DNA from 4 places in the Paenibacillus sp. 7541 genome. Region 1 is predicted to be linked to each of the others. Evidence: a T-box and tRNA genes for the amino acid it is inferred to sense, from the RefSeq annotation. Region 1 holds a T-box; the other regions hold tRNA genes.
What was found. The T-box of region 1 lies ahead of leuS (leucine--tRNA ligase). A T-box ahead of a tRNA ligase gene usually reads a tRNA of that ligase, here a tRNA-Leu.
Positions count from the first base shown of each region.

Region 1 (6,157 bases):
CCATTCTCTGTATGAAATCTATTATTTTCACGAAGGGCGCTGCACATATCTGATCGGGGATTCGATCTTTGTGCTGAAGCCTGGCGACCTGCTGCTGATGAACGGACTGACGCTTCATTGTCCGAAGGTTGAGCCGGGCACGCCTTACATAAGAAGCATCATCCATTTTGATCCCGCTTGGGTGTGCAGGGATATGCCCGAGTCTGTAAGAAGCGCTTTGCTTGAACCCTTTGCTTCCCTGCTTAATTACCGAATGACGCTGGAGGGAGCAAGGAAGGCTGAATTCGAGAGCATGCTGGCTGGCATGCATCGGCTTGGACTGTCGAAGAACAGGTTCGTTCGGGAGCGTATGGCGCTGAGGCTGCAAGAGATGATGTACATGATATCAGACTGGTGTCAGGGCGCGGTTCAGGACCAGGAAGCCGTTTCGGATAAGGAGCGGCATGTGCAGCATGTTATTTCATTTGTAGAGCAAAACTATATGTATGATTTGACCCTGGACCAAATCGCCAGGGAGGCGCATGTGACCAAGCATTATCTGTCCTCCCTCTTTAAAGAGATTACGGGCACGAGCGTGTTCAAATATGTATACAATCGCAGGATCAACCAGGCCAAAATTTTGCTGAGACTGAATCCCGATCTGAGCATTACGGAAGTCAGTCAGGCTGCAGGGTTCAAACATCTGGCTCACTTCAGCCGGATGTTTAAAGAGATGGTAGGCGCAACGCCGGAGCATTACCGCAAAAGCGGGGTCGACATTCATTGACTTCACCTTGCATTTTGGTTATAATAGCCACATTAAAATGATACACATGGAATGCGATGATGAGGACCAGTAATTCTGCATTGATCATCCAGAGAGCCGGCGCTTTAGGTGGAAGCCGGTTGACGATGGGAATGAAACTCACCTCGGAGCAGCGGTGTCAACCGGTGTCAGCAGCGCTAGTCTCGCTGAAGTGACCGACGAAGCATTGCCGTCTCATCCGCGCTAAGGATGCAAAAGTGAGTGAAAGGCGAAGCATGCCTTTGACTAACTAGGGTGGTACCACGGGAATCTAACCTCCCGTCCCTAGCGATCGACGCTATGGACGGGAGGTTTTTTGGTTTTAACCCTATCATCAAGCTGCCATCAAGACGCTGTTGGCTAGCTTGAGGATAGCGAAAGCAAGAGACCGCGTCTATGATGCGGTCCGGTTTCAGCAACCTGCGTCGATCGGCGCAGGTTGCAATGGCACGGCGCAGGCGCGCGTGCCCGACTGTGAAGGAGGAGCAGGAAGTATGACGGATCATCAGCAATCAGGATACGGCTACCAGCCGACGCAAATCGAGCCCAAGTGGCAGAAGTATTGGGACGAGCACAAAACCTTTAAAACCGAAGAGCAATCTTCCAAACCGAAATTTTATGCACTGGATATGTTCCCGTATCCATCGGGTTCAGGCCTCCATGTAGGGCATCCCGAGGGTTATACGGCAACTGATATCGTATCCCGCTACAAGCGTATGCGCGGATACAATGTGCTTCATCCGATGGGCTGGGATGCATTCGGTTTGCCTGCCGAGCAGTATGCGATGGATACGGGCAAGCATCCGCGCGATTTCACACTGCAGAACATCGATAATTTCCGCAGACAGATTAAGTCGCTGGGCTTTTCGTATGACTGGGATCGGGAGATCAGCACCACCGACCCGGACTATTATAAATGGACCCAGTGGATTTTTATACAGCTTTACAAGCGGGGTCTTGCCTATGTGGCCGAAGTTCCGGTGAACTGGTGCGAAGCACTCGGCACGGTTCTCGCGAATGAAGAGGTCATCGACGGCAAGAGTGAACGCGGCGGCCATCCGGTTGTGCGCAAGCCGATGCGTCAGTGGATTCTGCGCATTACGGCATACGCTGATCGCCTGCTTGAGGATCTGGATGAGCTGGACTGGAGCGACAGCCTGAAGGAGATGCAGCGCAACTGGATCGGCAAGTCGACCGGTGCGGAAGTCCGGTTTGACATCGAGGGCCATGACAGCCAGCTCGAAGTATTCACGACTCGCCCGGACACCCTGTTTGGAGCGAGCTACTGCGTACTGGCTCCGGAGCATGAACTGGTCGAACGGATTACAACCGAAGAGCAGCGCGAGGCGGTTAAAGCTTACCAAGAGGTGGCTGCTCGCAAGAGCGACCTGGAGCGGACAGATCTTGCCAAGGACAAAACCGGCGTATTCACGGGCGCTTATGCCATCAATCCGGCGAACGGTGCCAGAATGCCGATCTGGATTGCCGATTATGTGCTCGCAGGCTACGGCACAGGCGCGATTATGGCCGTACCGGGCCATGATACCCGCGACTGGGAGTTTGCCAAGCAGTTTGGCCTGGACATCATTGAGGTGGTGAAGGGCGGCAATGTGGAGGAAGAGGCCTATACGGGCGATGGAGAGCATGTCAACTCCGACTTCCTGAACGGATTGAACAACGAAGCGGCCATCAACGAAATGATCGCCTGGCTGGAGAAGAACGGCAAAGGTCAGAAGAAAGTGACCTATCGCCTTCGCGACTGGCTGTTCAGCCGCCAGCGTTACTGGGGAGAGCCGATACCGATTCTCCATCTCGAAGACGGATCGATGAAGCCGGTTCCTGAGGATCAGCTTCCGCTTCTGCTTCCGGATGTCGATCAGATCAAGCCGTCCGGCACCGGTGAATCTCCGCTTGCGAACGTGACGGAATGGGTGGAGACAGTGGATCCGGAGACCGGCATGAAGGCGCGGCGCGAGACCAATACGATGCCGCAATGGGCCGGCAGCTGCTGGTACTATCTGCGATACATCGACCCGAAGAACAACGAAGAACTGTGCTCGAAGGAGAAGCAGAAGGAATGGTTGCCGGTTGACCTGTACATCGGCGGTGCGGAGCATGCGGTGCTGCATTTGCTGTACGCCCGTTTCTGGCATAAGGTGCTGTATGATCTGGGTGTGGTCGACACCAAGGAGCCGTTCCAGAAACTGGTGAACCAGGGGATGATCCTGGGGACCAACAATGAGAAGATGAGTAAATCCCGCGGCAACGTCATCAATCCGGATGATATTGTAAAGGAATACGGTGCTGACACCTTGCGTGTATACGAGATGTTCATGGGGCCGCTGGAAGCGACCAAGCCATGGAATACGAACGGAGTGGAAGGCACGTACCGCTTCCTCTCGCGCGTATGGCGCCTGTTCATCGGAGAAGATGGCAGCCTCAATCCTAGAATTGTGGACGCTGAGGGTACCGACGAGTTCAAGCGTATGCTGCACAAAACGATTAAAAAAGTAACCGACGATTTCGAGCATCTGCGCTTCAACACGGCGATCAGCCAGCTGATGATCTTCATTAATGAAGCCTACAAAACCGATGTGCTTCCGCGCAAGGCGATGGAGAACTTCGTACAGATGCTGTCCCCGCTTGCGCCTCACTTGGCTGAGGAGCTGTGGAGCCGACTTGGTTACAGCGGCAGCATTACCTATGTATCCTGGCCGGAATATGACGAGGCTTGGACCGTGGAAGCTGAAGTCGAAATCGTCGTTCAGGTTAACGGCAAAATTGTGGAGCGCACCAAGGTTGCGCCGGACATGAATCAAGAAGCCATGCAAGAACATAGCCTCTCCCTTCCAAATGTCAAGCAGGCGCTGGAAGGGAAGAGTATTCGCAAAGTAATCGCTGTACCGGGTAAACTGGTCAATATCGTGGCCGGTTAATTGTAAAACCAAAGGCGGCGTCGAGTTTTACCAAATCCTCATCATATTTGTCATGTGTCGTTTGGATTAATTGGTAAAACAGCCCGTTCAGATGACCGTTAAGCAGGCGCAGCGCCTGAGCGGTGATGCCGCCTGGAACCGCTACACGTTCCTGAAGCTGCTCAGGGGAGAAACCTTCTTCCGTGAGCAGCTTGCCGGTGCCAAGCAGCATTTCACCGGCCAGCGTGTTCAGCGTTCCGCGGTCAGCCCCGGTTAGTTCGACGGCAGCGTCGATCCATTTTTCCACAAACAAACTCAAAAAAGCAGGCCCGCAGCTGGAGAAATCGGAAGTGATTCGCGTGTGCGATTCCAGTATCTCAACGGGCCTGCTGATATAAGACAGGAGGCTTTCAATAAGCTGCCTGTCTTCTTCTTTTATTCGGGAGCCATACATGCATAACGTCGCTCCGCCTCCCGTTTTGTTGGTGATGCTGGGTATAATTTTAGCCACCTTGCATGGCAGCGACGATTCCAGGTGGATCAGCTGGACCGGGCTGGTGATCGAAATCGCGATCTGCTCGGGCCTGAGCGAGGACTGGATTTCATCAATGACAGCCTTAAATTCCAACGGTTTGATACATAAGAAGATGAGGTCGCTTTCCGAGGCGGTTTCCGAATTACAGCTGCAAACGCTTAAGCCGGGATGCCGCTCCGCCAGCAACAACGCTTTTTCAGGGCTCCGATTGCTGACAAGAATTTGCTTAGGCTGGAGTGCACCCAAGTGGATGAAGGAATCGATCAGCAGGCTTCCCATACTGCCCGTACCGATAAAACCGACCTTCATGGTTACTTCCCTCCTTTCGCGCGTTACGGCAGAAATGTACCGTTCTTACGTCTAATGTATGTGAGAGTCGGCGAATCATGACCAATTTCGCAGCATTTAGATTACAGGATTTGCGTTAGCAAGGAAGTTCTTTCAGTGAAGTTGAATTGAAGAACAGGAGTGGTGTAAATGAGACGAATATCTCACGGGTTCATGATGGCAGCAGGCATTGTCGGCTGTGGACTTATTTTGTTTGCCGGAACGCCTTCCAAAGGGATGGAGGGCTGGGAACCGCTTAATGACCGGTTAGAGCAGACGCTGCTGGAGCTGGAGCAGCCGGCCCCTGTAGTTGAAGCGAGCGGAGACGCTGGGCTGCCTGCTTCGATGGCTGCGGCGGATACGAATGCGAAGGCGCCGCAGAACAATAGCGGTGAAGCAGCTTTGGCCCAGCATCAGGGAGCCGCTTCACAAGAGCAGGAGATGCCTGGTCCGGATGAAGCGGGCGGGCAGCCAGCGCCCGCTGGTGCGATCCCGAGCACAGTCCCGCCAGCTGAAGCCCTTTCCCAGGCTGAAGGGAGTACTGGTTCGCCGCCGGTCGCCGCCGCTCCATCTGTTCAGCCCGCTGACCTGGCTTCGAGTTCGTCCGGCATAATCAACATCAATACCGCATCCGCGGCACAGCTGATGGAACTGCCAGGCATCGGCGAGAAGAAAGCCCAAGCGATCATCGAATACCGCAACCGGTCCGGACCTTTCCGGAATGCCACCGATCTGATGAATGTCAAAGGCATCGGACCGAAAATGATGGAGAAGATGATGCCTTACGTTGGACTTTAGCTGTGTGCTACAATAAAGGCAAGACAGATTACTGATAAGGGAACAGGTGACATTACAATGAGTACGGATCAACGTAAAGATTGGGATACCTATTTTATGGATATCGCCTACATGGTATCGACCCGCTCCCAGTGCCCCCGTCGTCATGTGGGCGCCGTGCTGGTACAGGGCAAGAAGCTGCTGGGCACTGCCTATAACGGGGCGCCAATGGGTGTGCCGGACTGCTCGGAGGCAGGCTGCATGATTTCGGAGGAATATGAGGTTGTGAACCAGGACGGGCAGGAGTTCATGGTGAAAAAACAGCGCTGTATCCGCACGATTCATGCGGAGCAGAATCTGCTGCTGTTTACCGATCGGATCGACAGGGAGGGCAGCACCGTCTATGTGACGGATGAGCCCTGCTGGACATGTGCCAATATGCTAGCGAACAGCGGCATCGTTGAAATTGTGTATCATCGCCCGTATCCTAAGGATACGGAAAAGGTATCGCGGATGATGGAGCAGAAGGGGATTCAATTCCGCCAGTTCCTGCAATATGAACCTCCGCGCGAGACGTTGATGAGTGTGGTCGAATGAGACTGCTTTAATAGATCATTCATACAGTTTGGGGAAGTACCCTGGTCTGCTTTTTTTAAAGCGGATCAGGGTTTTTTAGTGAGCTGGGACAGGAAAGGTGGGTGGAATGATATGAAACGAAGACCTCTTCTGGCGTTTACCGTGATGTGGGTCATCGGAAGCGGGGCGGCAAGCATGTGGTCGGGCTCCCGGCTTATGCTCGTGCTGGCAGGCATGCTGATG
Region 1 is NZ_NQLZ01000005.1:189,799-195,955, forward strand. Features, by position in the region: gene CHH75_RS03130 (AraC family transcriptional regulator) at 1-766, shown strand, start outside; T-box leader at 814-1,074, shown strand; gene leuS (leucine--tRNA ligase) at 1,279-3,720, shown strand; gene comER (late competence protein ComER) at 3,701-4,543, opposite strand; gene CHH75_RS03145 (helix-hairpin-helix domain-containing protein) at 4,712-5,359, shown strand; gene CHH75_RS03150 (deoxycytidylate deaminase) at 5,417-5,935, shown strand; gene CHH75_RS03155 (ComEC/Rec2 family competence protein) at 6,047-6,157, shown strand, end outside.

Region 2 (6,157 bases), on a different contig from region 1:
ACATCAATTCCAAAGGGGAGAAGATCTATCATACACCCGAGTCCCGGTATTATGAACAGACCAAGCCGGAGCAATGGTTCTGTACAGAACAAGAAGCGGAGGAAGCCGGTTTCCGCGCTCCTCTACGTTAACAACAGGGACATCTAGGAGAGAAAGCGCCGCCGAATGTCCGGCGTTGGAATGAGACATTCCTCGGACTTTCCGAACCAGCGATAGCGATTCCGGGCCACCATCCGATACAGCTGATTTCTCAGCGGTCTCGGAACGGTCACTGCGATGTAGAGCAACGGCCAAGGGAAGCGCAGGCGCCGGACAATTCGCAGCGCAGCTGTGGAACGGGTATAGTAGGTTCCATCTTCAATCAGCACCATCGTCTCGCTCATATCCTCCGGCAAGCCTCCTTGTCTGAGCAGTTCCTGCCCCGCCTCGGACTGAAGCGAGGCGAAATGAAAATAACCATCAGGATCTCGCTGTATGATGAATCTGGTGAGCCCCTGGCATAAATGACAGACCCCATCGATAAGCACGATCGCGTGCGGAGATTGCGGGTCTTTATGGTTATGGGCCATATGGAATTCCCCCGTTCTGTTCGTTATATCGTCCGTATATAAAGAGAAAACGCAGGGAAGCCTCCCCACGCTTGTTCAAATCGCCTATTCTCGATTATTATTCGGCAACCTTGCTCAGCCATTCCTGTTCCTTCAGCTGACGATCGAAATCATCTTGGAATTTCTCCATACATTTGCAGATAAAATCCTTGTGGCACACCGGGCATGGCACTTTTCCCAGTCTCGTCAGTGCGGTCATCTCCCAATCCGGAAATCGGTTATAGAACACCCGGCATTGTGTTCCGTCAGCCAAGCTGACGATGAATTCGTAAAGACCTTCCTTGTCATTGCTTCCGGCTTTGGTCACATTCGCAATCTTCGGTCTGTATGACATGTCATCACCCGTCTATTTTAAATTGTTATTGACTGTTTGTACCTTCTAGTACTTAGTCATATTAAAGAATTTTGCACCATATGTCAACCTGACCCCGGATACGCTGCCCAAGGGCTTCCATTGACGCAAAAATGCCCGAAATACCGGCTCAACAAGCGGTATTTCGGGCACTTGTAAAGTACAGGAACATTGCAAATTACAGGACGTTCAGCTCCACGTCTATGTTGCCTCTTGTCGCCTTTGAGTAAGGGCAGAAGTCATGAGCCTTGCTGGCAAGATCCTCCGCCTGGGAACGTTCCACGCCAGGCAGTTTCACATTCAGCTTGACTGCAAGCTTGAAACCTCCGTCCGATTCATCCTTGCCGATCATAACATCGGCTGTAACCTCGGTTTCGGTCAACTTTACCTTCTCCTTGCGGGCGATGTTCTGAAGAGCACTTTCATAGCAAGCGCTGTAGCCTGCTGCGAACAGCTGCTCAGGATTGGTTCCGGCTCCTCCGGGACCTCCAAGCTCCTTTGGCATTTTCAGATCATGTTTAAGTACGCCATCCGATGAAGAGACGGATCCTTCGCGCCCGCCGCGCGCGGTGGCCGAGGCAGTATACAAAGCGTTCATGTTTACTCACTGCTCCTTTCAAGTTAGGGTACACTTTCTACTTTACACTTCCCATTAATTTTGAAACGTAATCATGAGATTCAGATTTTCTAGAAAGAATCTATGGATGCGTTACCGGAAGCAGCTTCCCGTCTGGAATAGCTCCAAACCCAATTCTTGCAACTGTTTCGCATCGAATTCATGAGTCATATCGTCAACTTACGAAGTAATGCTGTATAGCCTCCATCTTCAGATCTTCAGCGTATACTTTTAACTTTAATAGCAATGAAAAATGCACCCTCTTCATCGGTTAAACCCCGGGGGGGGTTCCGATGTCTCTTCTAAGGGGTGCACTTCAGAGTGACTTTGGGATTTTTTATTTTATGAGCTGAAGCTTCAACTTTTCATATTCCTCTTGTGTAATTACGCCTTGCTTAACAAGCTCCGATAACTTCAATAGTTCATCGGCAAGTGACATTTTCAGTCCATGAACATCTTGTACAATAACATGGTGATTACTCGCCTGATTGGCTGCATCATTGGCTTCATCTTCATTGGATCCAACTTTATTTACATTTTTAATTAAATAGCTCAAAATATTGTGCCAATGCAGCACATCATCATATACCTTTTTATATTCCAAGCTAGATTTGGGAACCGCCTGATCAAAAGAACCAAACGTAATTCTATAAAATGATTTTTGAGAATCATTAACTACAATCTGCAATTGTACTTGTCCCACTTGGGTGGATGAAGCTGTAGCTGCACTTAAACCGCCGATCACCGCACCAACCCCGCCAGCAATCAATCCGCCAAGCAGCGCTCCACCGAGCTGGTCGGATCTTGATGTCCTTGTAACTGTAGCTCCATCCTCAATGATTTCCGATTGAAGAATATCATCATAATTGAATATTTTAGATGTGTAGTTGATTCTCGAAAGGGCCTGCGATAATTCCAGTCCTTTATTATCATATGTATTGTAAATGATAGCAATCTTCTTATTGTCTTCATCAATCGCAATCATGGAGGATAAATCAGCGGAGACAGCCTCTTGACTGGCATAAAAAAACTCTCTTTTCAATTTATTGAAGGCCAGATCTAGTTCACTTTTAATGGATTTGCTCATCTGATAATTCTGCCTGATGATCTTTTCTTCTTTGTCCCTCTCCCGCTTTTTTTCCAAATAATATGAGGAGAAACTAGATATCATGATGCCAAAAATTCCAAACCATATCACAACACTATTATCATTTTTTGCGCCTACGGAAATAATAAAAAACATTACAATAATGCCTAAACAACCTATTCCAACCCACATTAAAGTTTCCTCCTGACCGTTGTACAGAGACAAGTCTAAGCTGTATACAACTCTGCTTATTGAATAATATCGGCAGAGTTATTTCCTTTATATAAAAAAGAAAACATTAAATTAGTAAGTAGAGATCGACTGTAGAACATCGTTTACAAAATAAAGATATTTATCTCCTCCATATGAACGCTCGTATACCCAAAATTCCGTAGTTCCCCACGAATACGTGTTCTTCATATTCTGGTCGTACCATCCCCAGGATAAATACACCATATCGGATGTCATGCCTGTGCTGATGGTATGCTCTTCGATCTGTCTCCAGTGCTTTTGTGAAAACTTGTATTGCTGATATGGATTTGACGTGTAAAATACATACTTGAAATCTGATTTAACCATAGGTGCTTTATAGGTTTTTCCCTTGTAAACAAAATAAGCATCGATCAAGTCCCCGATATTTCGTTCGACTTTCGTTAGTTTCACTTGAGCTAAATTTTTAATATTGACATAGTTGCCGGATAAGTCGGAGATTAGCGTATGCGCTGTATGGACCCATACTGTTTTTCCATAATAACCTATGTATGCTTCATAGAGATCGTTTACCGGGACGGTGAGTTTGGTCGTGTCGGTGATGAGGGTAACTGCATCTATGTAAGATGAAGAAGGGTGGCCAATTTGACTTTTATCCACTGTTATCTTTGCAGCAAACAGATCTTGAGCCATTTTCAGAGGCAGCATCAATTTGCCATCGATAATCTGTGGGGCCACGGCGTATGATCTTTTTGCATCATTGATCTGCACGGACTTGGAATCCAGCTTTGCCTGCATCGTTGTTTTTTGGTATTTGAGTGTAATATTTTTCGTTTTGCTATCGAATTGCACACTTCCGCCCATATTTTTAACGACCTGCACGGCTGGAAGCATCGTATTATTTTTGATAATGACACCTTTATCGTCTATCGTTTTAACGACGGGCTTTCCGTTCGGTGGCGGGGTTAGATTGATGGATTTATCCTTCCATGGTTCCATGTTCGAACTGCCTTGTTCATAATACTCGAACGAGATGGATGAATCCGCAGCGTCATTGCTCGTTGCGCCAACGGCGTACACTTTGTTGTTATAGATGACGACAATATAGCATACTTGAACCCCTAAATAATCTCCCCAATTATTCTGCGCAACGGTGTTCATCACACTCTTTTTCCCGTCCACGGACAAGCCTTTAAACAATTCAAAGTCGGCTTCTTTAAACGTAATACGTATTGCCCCTTCGCTTTCATCCAAACCTGATGAGCCGGCAACAGAATATTGACGGAACGTTTTAACGGAAGCATTCAGGATCAGTCTCCCTACGGTCGGGCCTTCCTCCGATTCGGAAGCCTGGGTGGTCACAGGAAGCGTGCTGCTAATCAGCAGTATAACTACTAGAAAGGCCAATATTCTCTTCAAATCCATATTCCTCCAATAATTTTTAAGTTTATATTAACACTAATCCTCATATAGGTATATAGAATCATAAATCATGAACTGCATAGTCCATTCAGCGCATGGATTCTGCAACATCGTCAGTTTCTGCAACAAAAAAACCACGCTTCAAGTTCAGGAACAATCCTAAACGAAGCGTGGTTTTCTCATTTCCAATGCGGTAGAGAGGACTCGAACCTCCACGGGCGTACGCCCACTACCCCCTCAAGATAGCGTGTCTGCCATTCCACCACTACCGCATAATAAAAAGGGAACGTCTCAGCAGAACATTCCCTATTATATACCTCTGTAAAGCAAATGTAAAGCGCCAATCCTTACCTTATTATAAGGGCTCACCGATTGATGTCTTTGTTCCTTCCCTTATCCTTGCGATATGCGGAAAATTCCAAATACTCGCGGATGAATTCCCGCTCTTGCTCGCCCAGCTCGGAGAGCTCGGCTGGATCAATCATGATCTCCTGTTCCGCGCCATGCTCCATGCCGTAGCCTTCGCGTGTTTCCTTGATTTCCGGGAATGGGCTCCCCCTGCCGATGATTAACCAATCCAGACTCACCGAGAAGAATGCTGCGATTTCGATCAACTTGTTTGTGCTTGGCGTTGTTTTGCCCCTTTTCCAATCACCAAAATTTCCCGTGCTGATGCCGAGCGCTTCGCAAAAAGCCTTCTTGGTCATACCTCGGTCTTCAATTAGATGTTCGATTCGTTGGTAGATAGACTGCATGAAACAACCGCCTTCCCATACTCTTCAGCATAAAATAACTTATTTAAGTTATTTCCTCTTGCACAATTACTTATATAAGTGTATAATAGTTTCTATATTGCCTAAATTATACCATAGATCGCAGCACTTTTTCCTCAATGTATGAATCCAGTTAGAGGAGCGAGTAATTTGCCAAATACCGTAACATCTTGGAGTCATGCCGTTCACTCCTTGAACAAGGGGCTGATCATCCTGCGCGCGGACGGAACGATCGACAACATCAATGATCCGTTGATGAAATGGCCCGCCAAGTTCGGAATGTCGCCGAAGCACCTGCAGCCAGGGATTTCGTTTTTTGATGTCAGCCCGCCCGAGTTTGATTCGTCTTTTGCCCTTTTTTATAGGGAGTTTTTTCTCCCCGCTATTCGTGAGGTGCTGCTTGGGCATAAGGAGGCGTTCTCCGTTGAATATGAGCTGGAAGGGGAGGACGGCCCCGCCTGGGTGTTGTGCGAGGTTCAACCGATCGCCAGCACTGGGAACAAGCTTGTGCTTGGAGCCGTACTGTCTTATTCGGACATTACGAAATATAAGCATACAGAGCTTCAGCTTGCTCACTTGCTTTCCTACAGCGCTGCTCTGCCGGAGCATGTCCCGATCTGTGCCGTATGCAAGCATGTGCATACCGAAGACGTATGGGAGCCCGTGGAAAGCTATCTGGAAATCCGGCTTCCGATCAAGTTCACCCATGATATATGTCCTGGTTGCATCCGGCGCTTGTATCCACAATATTCATCCGCGTTTGATGACGCCGAATTGCCGGATAATGAGGAGCCTTGACGTCATCTAACAGACAGATCGCGTTTCTGACATACAAAATAAGCAGCCCGAACCCTGCTCTGTGGCAGAATTCGCGGCTGCTTTTTATTTTGGACAGAAATGAGATGAGGCATACTGATTAGGTTTACGGGGTTTCCGGCGCTGCCGTAACGATCCGAAGCAGCGGGCTGAACAGTGAGGGCAGCACAGATACGTGCCCCTCCCCTTCAATTTCCCGGTATGTGGTCTTCAAGAGGTGATAATGCGGTTTCAAGCAAGCGTACAGTTCTCTGGCATCCGTCACCATGGACG
Region 2 is NZ_NQLZ01000034.1:335-6,491, reverse strand. Features, by position in the region: gene CHH75_RS19360 (thermonuclease family protein) at 1-131, shown strand, start outside; gene CHH75_RS19355 (thiol-disulfide oxidoreductase DCC family protein) at 144-569, opposite strand; gene CHH75_RS19350 (hypothetical protein) at 667-942, opposite strand; gene CHH75_RS19345 (organic hydroperoxide resistance protein) at 1,139-1,558, opposite strand; gene CHH75_RS19340 (SHOCT domain-containing protein) at 1,914-2,855, opposite strand; gene CHH75_RS19335 (copper amine oxidase N-terminal domain-containing protein) at 2,967-4,292, opposite strand; tRNA gene CHH75_RS19330 (tRNA-Leu) at 4,485-4,567, opposite strand; gene CHH75_RS19325 (helix-turn-helix domain-containing protein) at 4,661-5,050, opposite strand; gene CHH75_RS19320 (PAS domain-containing protein) at 5,219-5,866, shown strand; partial or broken gene CHH75_RS19315 (alpha/beta hydrolase) at 5,991-6,157, opposite strand, start outside.
Region 2: it encodes a tRNA-Leu, which carries the amino acid that the T-box ahead of leuS (leucine--tRNA ligase) is inferred to sense. The anticodon was not compared.

Region 3 (6,157 bases), on a different contig from region 1:
CTTCATTATTACGGCATGCTGGTTATAAATCACTATGATCTATCCACTTTAATTTATCCTAAAGCGACGGAATGCAATTCAATTCTGCCGCCATCCACTCTAACTTCAATCGAGGAAGCGTCCGCAGGTGCAAGTGTAGCACTAACGCGGCATAGGTCGCTGCCCGGAGACAATGACGTGACCGTCTTCTCGGCTCCGTCCTGCCGGACGGTAACAGTGGCCGCCTCCCTGCAAACCAGCTCAAGCGTTACCGAATTTCCCGCCTCGATGCCGCGGAAGGAGTAGACAGCAAATTCGCCCTCTGTCAGCTCCAGGGCGAGATTCATCCAGCCGCTGTCGAACACAAACGCCTTCGTCTGGGGCTCATCAGAAATCGGAACGAATTTCATGCCCGTTTTGTCCCGATACTTATAAATATTTCCTTCCGTGCGAAGTCCGCTAAAGGATACGCCCTTTCCCGGAAACTCGTCAAAATCAGTTCCCCGCACCCGGCAGCCCGGCGTTCGGAATACAGATGCCGTCACCTCCGGATGAGCGGTGCAATTCTCTACTTTAATATTATTCAGATACTCGTCCAATATCTGCTTTGTACGATCATAACTCGGCCGCGCCCCGCCTTCGGTGTAGGCCAGAAACTCATCCCAGCCCTCAGGCTTATTCACGGTATAAGGTGAATTTGCACGCCCCATCTTTTTCCACGGCCATAAGTTGTAGCCAATCCCCAGCGACACCGCCAGCGGATACATCGCGGCAAACCACTCCAGTTCGTTCTCCCCTGTCTCGCCCAGCCATAACGGCTGATCCAATGCCTTGGAGAGCGCCAAATATTCATCGTATACCTCTTTGCCAGGCTTGCAGGCATACCGGTGGAAATGAATGACCATGTTCGGGTCGTACCGTTTATAGAATACCGCTGTGTTCGTTGCCCAGTGATGGCCTTCCACCGACAGCAGATGCCGATCATCAATTTCCCGGATCGCGGCGATGGCCTCCTCGTAGAACTTCACCAGGCGGCGCACAAGATAATCTTCATGCTTCCCTTCCATCAGTCCCGGCCGAACCGGCTCATTCAGCAAGTCGTAACCGCCTACAATCCAGCGGTCGCGGTACCGGCGGGCCAATTCCCGCCATAGCTCGATCCCCTTGTTCCAGCTGTCTTCATCCGTGAACAGACGCGGAAAGTCATCCACCGAATCATCGATGTTGGCCCCCGTCTGCCCGCCGGGCGCCCCATGCAAATCCAGGAAGGCGTAGAGGCCGAACTCTTCGCACCAGTCCAGACAGCGGTCGATCAGCGCAAAACCGTCTTCCTTCCAGCGGATCCCCGGCTCGTCCTCCATCAGCACTCTCCATCCGAATGGAATGCGAACCGAGTTGTAGCCCTGTTCGGCCATAAGCCGGATATCTTCACGAGTCACATAATTATCACGGAAACGCTTCCAGAATTGTTCGGCATACGGCTTGCCCGCCACTTCCTCAATCACCGCTTCGATCCGCCGTGGACGGTCGAACCGCGTGTTGTGGGACAGCCACATGTACCCTTCACAGAGCAGCCAATTCCCGAGGCCCCATCCTGTCAGAATGATTTCCTCGCCATCGCCGTTGACTATGCTTGTCCCTCTGGCCTGCAGAAAGCCCTTCACGCGCGAACGATCTGTTTTCTCATGCATCGTTTCATCCTCCCGGTGCTATTCTTCGATTTAACGCAATCATTATAGCACCCTGTCCTGGCCCATCATAGCCGTCCCGATATTTGCGACCCTAACCCGAAAATTATGGCCTTGGCTCCTGTTTAGATGATCGGCCGGTATGACCGTCCCACGATTCGGGATAGAGATTTCGACGGATATACAAAAAAGCCCCGGAATCTTCATGAAAGAAGACTCCGGAGCTTTCTCGTTCTTACCGGATGCGGTCGAGAGGACTCGAACCTCCACGGGGGGTTAGCCCACACGGACCTGAACCGTGCGCGTCTGCCAATTCCGCCACGACCGCATATTATGTAGTGGTGTTTGTCATCTGTGTTTCAATCACCGTAATTAAGAGTATATCCCGCTCATCAATAAAATGCAAGACCTTTTTTTGATTTTTTTGATTATTTTCGAGATGATACATACTCTTCATTTTTTACATAATACGCGATGTCAGTATTCCCCGCAACTTCCCCGCTCTGGTTCTTGTTCTAGTCCTTGTCTCTCCAGTTCATCCGCACCTGCTTGATGCCTTCCACCTTCCACAGCTGCTCCAGCAGTTCATCCACGCCTTTCCCGTTAAAAGAATACACCCGGAATTCCATCGTCACCCTGGTCGATTCCCCGTCTGCCCCTTCATTGTTAACCGTCATATCTTCCAGACTGACATTGGCTTTATGCAGCAGCGACGTGATCGCGCTGACTTCAACCGGCTGGTCTTCAGATTCCACGGTAATTTTTAAGCGTCCGGATTTTTTGATAAACAAGAAGCGTGCCTCAAACCGATTCAGCACCAATGTGCTAAGCAGCACAATGATCGTTGTCACGACGGCCGGCAAATAGTACCCGGACCCGACACTTAATCCGATGGCAGCCGCCACCCATAATGTGGCCGCTGTCGTCAAGCCGGAGATAATGTTATTGGAGCGCCGTAATATTGCCCCAGCCCCCAAAAATCCGATCCCGCTGACCACCTGGGCTGACAATCGCGCCGGGTCGAACCTGGCATTAGGGTGATTGATCAGCGTGCTGTCAAATCCGTAGATGGAGGTCAGCATAATCAGGGTGGAGCCGACCGCCACCAGCAGATGGGTTTTGAGTCCAGCCTGCTTGTTCCTTCGCTCCCGCTCCCAACCGATGAGACCGCCGAGCAGCGCAGCCAGCAGCAGCCGCATCAGCATAATTTCACTTTCCAGATAAATGGTCATGATCCATATGTCACTCCTCTCCTCGGCTGCCAAATCTTTATCAGATGGACATGTTCCGTTAAATAATACCCTCTCAACCTCATATGTATAACACGGAAGGCTCAAGTCCATAAGAAGATCCCGATTGACCAACGCCAATATGTGTATGAGTGTCCTCGCGCGTTTAGTCCTCATTCGTGTAAAACGGCTCCTAATCCCGCTGCCCCTGGCATCGTGCATAACAAAAAGCCCTCCCACTCCAAGCGTGCTGTCCCGATAACGATCGGGCAAGCAGCCTGGAATGAAAGAGCTTATCTCATTGCCGGTCTTTTCTTCCTCACGGCGGAAGGGGCAACCTGTTTAACCTTCTTGAAGGTGCGGCTGAAGTAATAGATGTCGTTGAAACCTGTCGCGGTTGCAATCTCGGAAATTGTCAGCGGGCTTTCGCGCAGCAGATAATCCGCCTTGTTCAGCCTCGTTTCATTGACATATTCGGTTACCGTTCTGCCGCTGATCTCCTTGAACAACCTGCTGAAATGATAGCGGCTCAGCCCGGCCATGCCGGACAGCAGCTCAACGGTCAGATTCTCTTTGTAATGATCCTCGATATATTTAAAAATCGGTGCGAAGCGCTCGACGTTCTTCATTCGTTCCACATACTCTTCCTGTGTCAGCACCGTGGAAACATAGCCGCGCAGCAGCAGCGTCAGCAACCGGTAGAGCTCGGATTTGATCGCCAGCTCATAACCGAACTCGCGCTCTTCCAGCTCTTTAATGATGGACAGCATAGAGGCAATCGCATCATCCCCTCCGATCCGGTTGTTGAACAGCAGCCGGTTCTGGGCAATCGGTGTGATGAACTTCATCTCGGGCGCATCCATGGAATGACTCTGAAGCAGAGAGAAATCTGCGATCAAGGCATAATAGAACAAATGAGGGGTCCGGCTGACACCATAATGAAGCTCGTTTCGGTTGACCGCAATGAAATCCCCCTCCTTCACCTGCAGCGTGGAGGACCCCAGCTCAAGCGTAGCCTCACCTTCGACAAAATACAGGAATTCAAGTTGTTCGTGCCAGTGATGCGGAAACAGCACCTGTCCGATTCCTTCCTTGATACAGCGGTGAACCTTGATCGGAAAATGCGGATCAGGCATCGTCATGGGCTCCTGCAGCGACTTGTCCAATGCTAAAAACTCCTTCCAGTGAAGTCAGCACAAATGTACAAACAAACAGCACGGTTCATCATGGCTTCATGCGTTATTAGCATTATAATACAAAAGTAGCAAGCCAGTAAATCAGAGGAGTTGACATGATGAAAACCTTTAATGTTGGTGTCATTGGAACTGGATCGATTTCATCCATGCATTTGCAATCTTATATGAAGCATCCGGAGGTGAATCTGGTTGCGGTGTGCGATCTGAACGAGGAAAGAGCACGCCAAGCTGCTGACAAATACGGTGCAACCAAAGTATTTACCGATTACAACGAGCTGCTCGCCGATCCGGAGATTGATGCAGTCAGCATCTGTACCTGGAATAACACCCATGCCGAGATCAGCATCGCTGCCCTTCATGCCGGCAAGCATGTGCTTGTCGAGAAGCCGCTGTGCCGCACGGTTGAAGAAGCGCTCCGCGTTCAGGAAGCGGTTAAAACATCCGGCAAGCTGCTTCAGGTCGGTTTCGTCAGACGTTACGATCCGAACGCACAGATGCTTCGTCAGTTCGCGGATCAAGGCGAATTCGGCGAATTGTATTTTGCCAAGGCGTCCGCCATTCGCAGACTGGGCAATCCGGGCGGCTGGTTCTCCGACATCGAACGCTCCGGCGGCGGCCCGCTGATCGACATCGGCGTGCATGTCATCGATCTGTGCTGGTACATGATGGGACGTCCAAAACCGGTGTCTGTCAGCGCTAACACATACAAGAAGCTGGGCAACCGCTCCAACGTCCGCAATCTGTCCTTCTACAAAGCAGCGGATTACGATGCCGAGAAGAACACCGTGGAGGATATGGCCAACGCCCTGATCCGTTTCGAAAACGGCGCTTCCCTGATGATCGATGTCAGCTTCACCCTCCATGCGAAGGAGAACGACACGTCCATCAAGCTGTACGGTGACAAAGGCGGCTTCGAGGTGGATCCGGAGGTTGTCGTTGTATCCGAGAAGCATGATACGATCGTGAACATTTACCCGCAAACAGATAACAAAGGCTTTGACTTCAACTCGGCTTTCCAGAGCGAGGTTGATCATTTTATTGATAGCATTAAGAACGGAACCACCCCGATCAGCCCGGTGGAAGACGGCGTGGAAATTATGAAAATTCTGTGCGGCATTTACGAGTCTGCGGAAAAAGGAGCTGAAGTGAAGCTATGAAGTTTGGCGTAAGCTCATACAGCCTCTTCCAAGCCTTGAATAAAGGCGAGATGACCATCACCGACGTAATTGACTATATCGCTGACATCGGCGGCGAGCATATCGAGATCGTTCCGCTCGGCTTCAACCTGAAGGAGAACCCGGAGCTGATCGAGACGATCAAGACACATGCCGCAGCCAAAGGGCTGGACATTTCCAACTATGCCATCGGCGCAAACTTCGCTGAACTGGACGATGCCGCTTACGAGGCCGAAATCGAAAGAGTGAAAAGCGAAGTGGACATCGCTTCCGCCCTTGGCGTCAAGCTGATGCGGCATGACGTCGCCTCCTCCCAGGACCTGTCGATGAAGCACTTCCTGGAAGAGCTTCCTCGCCTCGCGAATGCCTGCCGCATCATCGCGGATTATGCCGCAGAGCGCGGGATTACAACCAGCGTGGAGAACCACGGGTACTTCATCCAGCATAGTGACCGTGTCCAGGCGCTGGTGCAAACCGTGAACCATCCGAATTTCAAAACAACGCTTGATGTCGGCAACTTCCTCTGTGCGGATGAACCGTCAACCGTTGCCGTAGCCAACAATATTGGACTGGCCTCTATGGTCCACTTCAAGGATTTCTACTATCGCTCCAAGGAGCTCGCGCCAGGTCCAGGCTGGTTTAACACCTCCAGCGGCAACTGGCTGCGCGGGGCGATTGTCGGTCATGGCGATATTCCGATGCGCGATGTCATCCGCATCGTGAAGGAATCCGGATATGATGGCTACATTTCCATTGAGTTTGAAGGCATGGAAGACTGCCGGACAGGCACGAAGCTTGGACTGGAATATTTGCGTAAAACATGGAATGAAGTATAAAGAGCGAAAGCATTCAATAAGAATGGAGGATTACGCATGACAAAGCCTATTATG
Region 3 is NZ_NQLZ01000013.1:28,968-35,124, reverse strand. Features, by position in the region: gene CHH75_RS08475 (glycoside hydrolase family 5 protein) at 54-1,670, opposite strand; tRNA gene CHH75_RS08470 (tRNA-Leu) at 1,911-1,995, opposite strand; gene CHH75_RS08465 (MgtC/SapB family protein) at 2,183-2,899, opposite strand; gene CHH75_RS08460 (helix-turn-helix domain-containing protein) at 3,190-4,062, opposite strand; gene CHH75_RS08455 (Gfo/Idh/MocA family protein) at 4,191-5,249, shown strand; gene CHH75_RS08450 (sugar phosphate isomerase/epimerase family protein) at 5,246-6,103, shown strand; gene CHH75_RS08445 (sugar phosphate isomerase/epimerase family protein) at 6,140-6,157, shown strand, end outside.
Region 3: it encodes a tRNA-Leu, which carries the amino acid that the T-box ahead of leuS (leucine--tRNA ligase) is inferred to sense. The anticodon was not compared.

Region 4 (6,157 bases), on a different contig from region 1:
GGTAGCCCAATACCCGTATTGGGTAAAAAACTCCATGATTTCGCGTCCGGTAGCAAAGCCGGCACCCACGATCGTTCCGATGTATGTAAATGCGATTTGAAATACCCGAAAATGGTTTCGCAAGCGTCCCCAGCCTCCCCCGTATCTGCTTCTCTCATCTGTTCCTATAGTACAAGGTATGCCTGTCTGGGCTGGGACATGACTCCGACCTGTCCCTATTTCAGTGTGAGTGATATGTCATATACACTGGGTCCGCTGGGTGGTATAAAGATGTTAATGTAAGATAATGTTCCCTGCCAGGTTAGAAGAGGAGAGAAGGAACGTCGTTTATACTTGCCGGGCACCGATGATTTATGTTACTTTTACGTCAAAGGATTGGGTGGGAGGTCAACGTATGGAGTGGTTAAAGGAACGAATTATGCGTGAGGGTGTTGTGCTCTCGGATCAGGTGCTGAAGCTGGATGCGCTGTTGACGCATCAGGTGGACCCGGCACTGATCATGGAGATGGGCCGTGAATTTGCCGAAAGATTCAAGGAGCAAGAAGTGACCAAGGTCGTGACGCTGGAGTCATCCGGCATCTCGGTTGCCTTTGCAACCGCACATCATCTCGGCGTGCCAATGGTATTTGCCCGGCGTAAAAAAACGCTGTTGGCCGATCCTGATGCATTAAGCGAACGCGTGCCGTCTTTTACGAAAGGGATCGTAACGGACATTATGGTATCTCGCCAGTTTATTACTGAGAATGACCGAGTGCTGTTCATCGATGATATCATTGCCAACGGCGATGCTGCCCGGGGGCTGATCAAGATCATACATCGAGCCGGAGCGAGGCTGGTCGGGCTCGGTGTGGTGATCGAGAAGAGTTTTCAGGCCGGAGCGCGTACGCTCAGAGAGCAGGATGTTCGGGTCGAATCGCTGGTCGACATCACGTCTTTGGAGAATGGACAGGTTCATTTTGGTAAATAAAATCATGACATGTTGCGTTATTCCAGCCTAAAAATTCAAGCAACGACTTTTCGCTAGGGCCATTTTGCCGTATAATAAAGGAGTAGGCAATAGAGAGGAGGCAGCACCATGGGGAAACAACCTGTAACCGAGCCGTTCCTGATTGAGAAGCTGAATGAAGCGAAAATTCATTTCGAACGCGCTCTGGATTGTAAGCATACGGAGTTCGATGATCTTTATCCCTATATGATTGAACATCCTCAGTTTTTCTGGTATAAGCGTTATGTTGCCTGGTCGGAATTGCTGACGATTGCCGGTCTGTGTGAGGAGCTTTCCTTCGATTGGAGAGAACAGTTCACTCCTCAGCAGGTGGAGTATATAGAGAAACGTGTCATGTCTTCAACGGTTCTGGATTTCTGGTACGAGAAGAATGACAGCATTGAGCCGGCCCAGCGCTAAAGGCTCGAAACCGAATACCCGAAAGACCTAAATGACCTCATTTAGGTCTTTTTTTAAGACCAAAACGAAATACGAGTGAGGGAGGCTGAAGATATGAGTATGATCAGTGATGAACGTTTGGACGAGCTTCGGCTGTCAGGTGAGCGGGTTCGCGTGGTGCGTGATGAACTGGAGAGCAACGATGTGATTGGCATCGTTGTGGCCTGGGACCCGACCCATGTGATTATTCGCCGCAGAAACCGGCGCGTTGTGAAATTAGACCGGAATTACAGCTACCAGCTGTACAGCGAGCCGCGCCAAAGTCGCCTGGAGGACAATTAAGCGACCTTTCCGAGAGTCTGAGAACTGACCCAGTACAACTGTGAATCCGGTGCCCCTGTGCGAATAGATCAGCTAATGGACGGATATCTTATACTGGAATACTGGGAAACAGACCATTAGGAGAGAGGTGCACACAAGCGATGGAATTGTCACAGGATAAAGTGTCGGCTTATAAAAACGAAATCACCAATATGAAGCAGTCCATGCCTGAAATGACGGAGGCATATCATCAATTCACAGGCGTCTGCTTTCGTGAAGGCGAGCTGGACGAAAAGACAAAGCAGTTGATTGCGCTTGGCATCAGCCTGTTTGCCAACAATGAGCTGTGTACGTTGTACCATATGCAGGAGGCCCGCTCCAAGGGGGCTTCAGAGCAGGCGATCATGGAGGCAGTAGCGGTCGCATCAGCAGCGAGCGCTGGACATGCCATGGCACAGGGACTTATGCGCGTGCAGCCCAATCTACACTAGGTAGCACGAGGCGCTGCATCCAAGATCAAGATGATAGCAAAGAATTAGCCGCTTTCCGGTGGGGAGAGCGGCTTTTTCGATGGAATAAGGCAGACTCGGAAAGCTATCGCTAAAGTTATCGTTAAAGTTATCGTTAAAGTTATCGATAAATTTAGCGATAGAAGGAACTGCCATAATAAAGTAGCCATTGTCGCTGCTCAGCATGAGTATGGGGCAAGGATGGCCTGATTCAGTGTGAGGCAGCAGCAGCGTGCGGCTGACCGGGACCAGGATCGCTTGCATGTAGCCCGAGGTAAGCCCGCATCCGCTCCATCATCTCCTTGCGGAAGGACGGCCACAGGATTGTTATGGACCCGACATAACCTCGGCACGCATAACGGGCTTCAATACCGTCGTTCCCCTTGCGGATGTCATACACCTTGATGGTGCGCCTGCTGAATTCCTGCTTCACTTCGCGAAGCAGGATCGCCGCCTGCTTGGCGCCGTTGCCGACAACTTCCACATAGAGCTGGGGGGTCTTGAATACGCCGCTTTCCTGAATAACCCGGCAGTCCCGCTCAAATACTTTGTGAATGAAGGTCAGCAGCAGATAGCTTTTGATCAGCGCGCGTTCTTCCGAGGTAACAGCCGGTATGGCCATTATGTCCACCACCCTTTATATAGAAAATGTTTATTTAATGAGAACTTATGTTCTTATTTTAACCGAAAGTATCGAAAATAATCAAGTTTTTAAAAAAAGTGTTGACTCGATTGTTAAGCCGTGATATTATATATCTTGTCGCCGCGATAAGTGACTACTGAAGATACCATTGCGATGGACAACATATTATGCGGTCGTGGCGGAATTGGCAGACGCGCACGGTTCAGGTCCGTGTGGGCTACCCCCCCGTGGAGGTTCGAGTCCTCTCGACCGCATTTTCATCTTCAACCCTTAAACTCTTCTATCTAGGATAGAAGAGTTTTTTAGTTTTTATATACATAACTTTCGCCGCGAAATCCTCTCTGCTCTGTTGGTTGCTCTCTCCTGGTTGCTCTCCTGGTTGCTCACTGCTGGCTCCTCGAAGCATACTCCACGCCCCTCCACGCCCCCTATGTTTGGAGAGCTTTTCACCATTATCCCGTTTGATCAGGTAATCAGGAACAGCTAATTTGGAGGAAGAACATACTGTTGGCGATGGAAGTAGGAAATAGGAAGTAGGAAGTGGGCAGATTGTATTGAGATCTTAAGACGGCCTGAGGACAAGATGCCAGGATTAAAGAAAAGTGACTTACGGATCAAGGACGGATTTAAGGGATTAGGTGAAAGTTAGCCAGACAGGTAATGTGCCCCCAATGAGGTGAAGTGGGACGAATCAGATGATTTGTGTGAGTCAAGAACTGCTGCACGATGATCAGCGTGACGCTTTGGACAATACATTAATGGTGGGAGCTAGCATGAGAGCTACCACGAGAGCTACCACGAGAGCTACCATCATCAAAGTAACGATGATTTCAGATAGAATCCGACATCTCATTCAGGCTACTGCTGCAAAGGGCTGATTCGTTTGGCGGGCGATCAACTGGTTGTAGGAAATGCCGGGGACAGCCACACACATTTGCAGCAACCGCTGTCCTATCGTTACTTCCGCTTCGGACAAACGGAGCCAGCGGCGTCCTGTGAACTCGTTCAGGTACGCCTGCAGATGTTTCGATTCCAATGCTCCATAGGTGCTTTTTAGTGATTTCCACGCTTCTCTGACGATGTTCCGCAAGGGGGAATACAACCGAAAAGCTTGAGGGAACAGTCTGACGTCGGATGTGAGGCTGTCCACGTGCTCATCAATGAAGGCGGTTAGATCGCGGCGTGCTGCCCATCTATCGCTTCCTCGCTGCTGCTGCACCAGGCGAAGTTTGACCTGCTGCGGTTCACCGGTCTCGTCAACCGTGCAGCCAGCGACGACAGCCGAGGCATGCGGATGCGAAACTGTACAGCGGTCAGGATTACGCCCGTACTGATCGCTGTTGACCTTCACGTCGCCGTAGAGCAGTTCGCGGGCATCAAATTCCCCGAGAGCATGGCGTATTTTGTGAAGCATTAACCACGCGGTCTTGTAGGTAACCCCAATCACCTGACTCAGCCGTGTCGCCGAGATGCCGTCAGGAAGCAGGAACAATTCCAGGGTGATGAACCACTTGAGCAGCGGCAGACGAGTGCCTTCAAAGATCGTGCCGACGAAAGGCGACGTTTGATGCTTGCAACGTCCACACTCAAATAAGGGGATACGCCGGGAACTCAGACGGCAGCACTTGGTATGATCACAGCGCGGACAAATAAACCCGTTTGGCCACTTCATGGCAATCACCGCCTCGATGCAGTCCTGCTCGCTCTGATAACGGCTATGGAAAGATGGAAGCTCCGTTGCAATGTGGATCATCATATCCCCTCACCCCGAATTTAAATTTACGTACATAGGCTCCTAATCTAAAGATAATAGTGACAACCGAACTTGTGTTCCATTTATTTCATTATACCAAACATATGTTCCTTAATCAACCGAAAAAGATTAATTAAAACGTCTTATTTCGTTTGATTTTTGTCAAACCACTTTCGACTAAATGAATAGAGGGCAAATTGAAAAGTTGAATAGCTGAATAGTTGAATATCAGAATAGTTGAATTTGAGAATATCAGATTAGCTGAATAGCTTAGAAGCTGACCGTTACTTGCTTTTACATTTCCTGCTGCTTGCTTCCCTGAGCGAAAGGGATAATGGTTAAAGGGGTGGGGGAGAGGATAGGTGGCGGCGAAGGGGGCGGTGGCTGAGGCAGGGCTGTCACGGGAACAATTGCAGGGATTAACGCAGGGATCAAAGTAGGACTCAATGCAAGGCTCAATGCAAGGCTCAATGCAAGGCTCCAAGTAGGACTCAACGTAGGGATCGACGCAGGGATCAACGCAGAGATCAACGCGGGATCTACGTAAGAAGCGAACGTAGGAGAGGCCCTTCGCGGGGGCTAAAAAAGATGCAGATGCATAGATAGTTGCTGAGCGGAATTGCAGATGACAGGACGGGATAGTCTAAAGGATATTCGATCGACCGTTTAGCCGTTCGACAAGAAAGCAGAGGAGTTGGCATGGGTTGATGTGTATTGTCATCAATCGACTATATTTTTCCGTTATCTAACATTGAAGTCCATTGACGGGTAACGGTTTAATGATATGATGGACGTATTGGCGGCCATAGCTAGCAAGTTACTGGTACGTCACTTCTAGCCGTTAATAGATTGGGGATGAGATCAGTGGAGGTGAACGGCAGTTATAACCTATATATTGTCGCTCTTTCAGCCATCATCGCGATTTTGGCATCGTATTTCGCGCTAAACATTACATCAAAGATTTCGTACGCGAAGGGAAAAAGCAGGCTCTTCTGGTTATTAGCCGGCGCCCTGGTCATGGGAAGCGGGATCTGGTCCATGCACTTTGTCGGGATGCTAGCCTTTCACCTGCACATTCCGGTAGCTTATGATATATGGCTGACCTTGCTGTCCATGGTGGCAAGTGTCGTTTCTTCTTTTATTGCCTTTTATATTACCATACCGAAAAATATCAACTGGTATAAAATCGCGATCGGCGGCCTTGTGATGGGCAGCGGTATTGTGGCGATGCATTATGTCGGGATGGAAGCGATGGTGATGCATGCAGACATTACTTATCACACGGGGTTATGGGTGTTATCGGCCCTTATCGCCTTTGCCGCTTCTTACGCTGCTTTGTTCTTGTTTTTGCGTTTCCGGAATCAACCATCGGCCAGCTGGCTGAAATGGGTCTCGGCGGTCGTGATGGCCATTGCAATTTGCGGCATGCATTATACAGGCATGAAAGCTGCCAGCTTCCATCATCACGCCGGCATGATGGTTGAATCAACAGACAGTGTGGATATGTTTTTGCTGTACGGCGTAAGTGTGACCATTTTCATTATATT
Region 4 is NZ_NQLZ01000013.1:112,561-118,717, forward strand. Features, by position in the region: gene CHH75_RS08880 (YkvI family membrane protein) at 1-123, opposite strand, end outside; gene CHH75_RS08885 (xanthine phosphoribosyltransferase) at 395-967, shown strand; gene CHH75_RS08890 (hypothetical protein) at 1,076-1,405, shown strand; gene CHH75_RS08895 (hypothetical protein) at 1,505-1,726, shown strand; gene CHH75_RS08900 (carboxymuconolactone decarboxylase family protein) at 1,867-2,196, shown strand; gene CHH75_RS08905 (YhjD family protein) at 2,426-2,836, opposite strand; tRNA gene CHH75_RS08910 (tRNA-Leu) at 3,027-3,111, shown strand; gene CHH75_RS08915 (transposase) at 3,711-4,613, opposite strand; gene CHH75_RS08920 (bifunctional diguanylate cyclase/phosphodiesterase) at 5,466-6,157, shown strand, end outside.
Region 4: it encodes a tRNA-Leu, which carries the amino acid that the T-box ahead of leuS (leucine--tRNA ligase) is inferred to sense. The anticodon was not compared.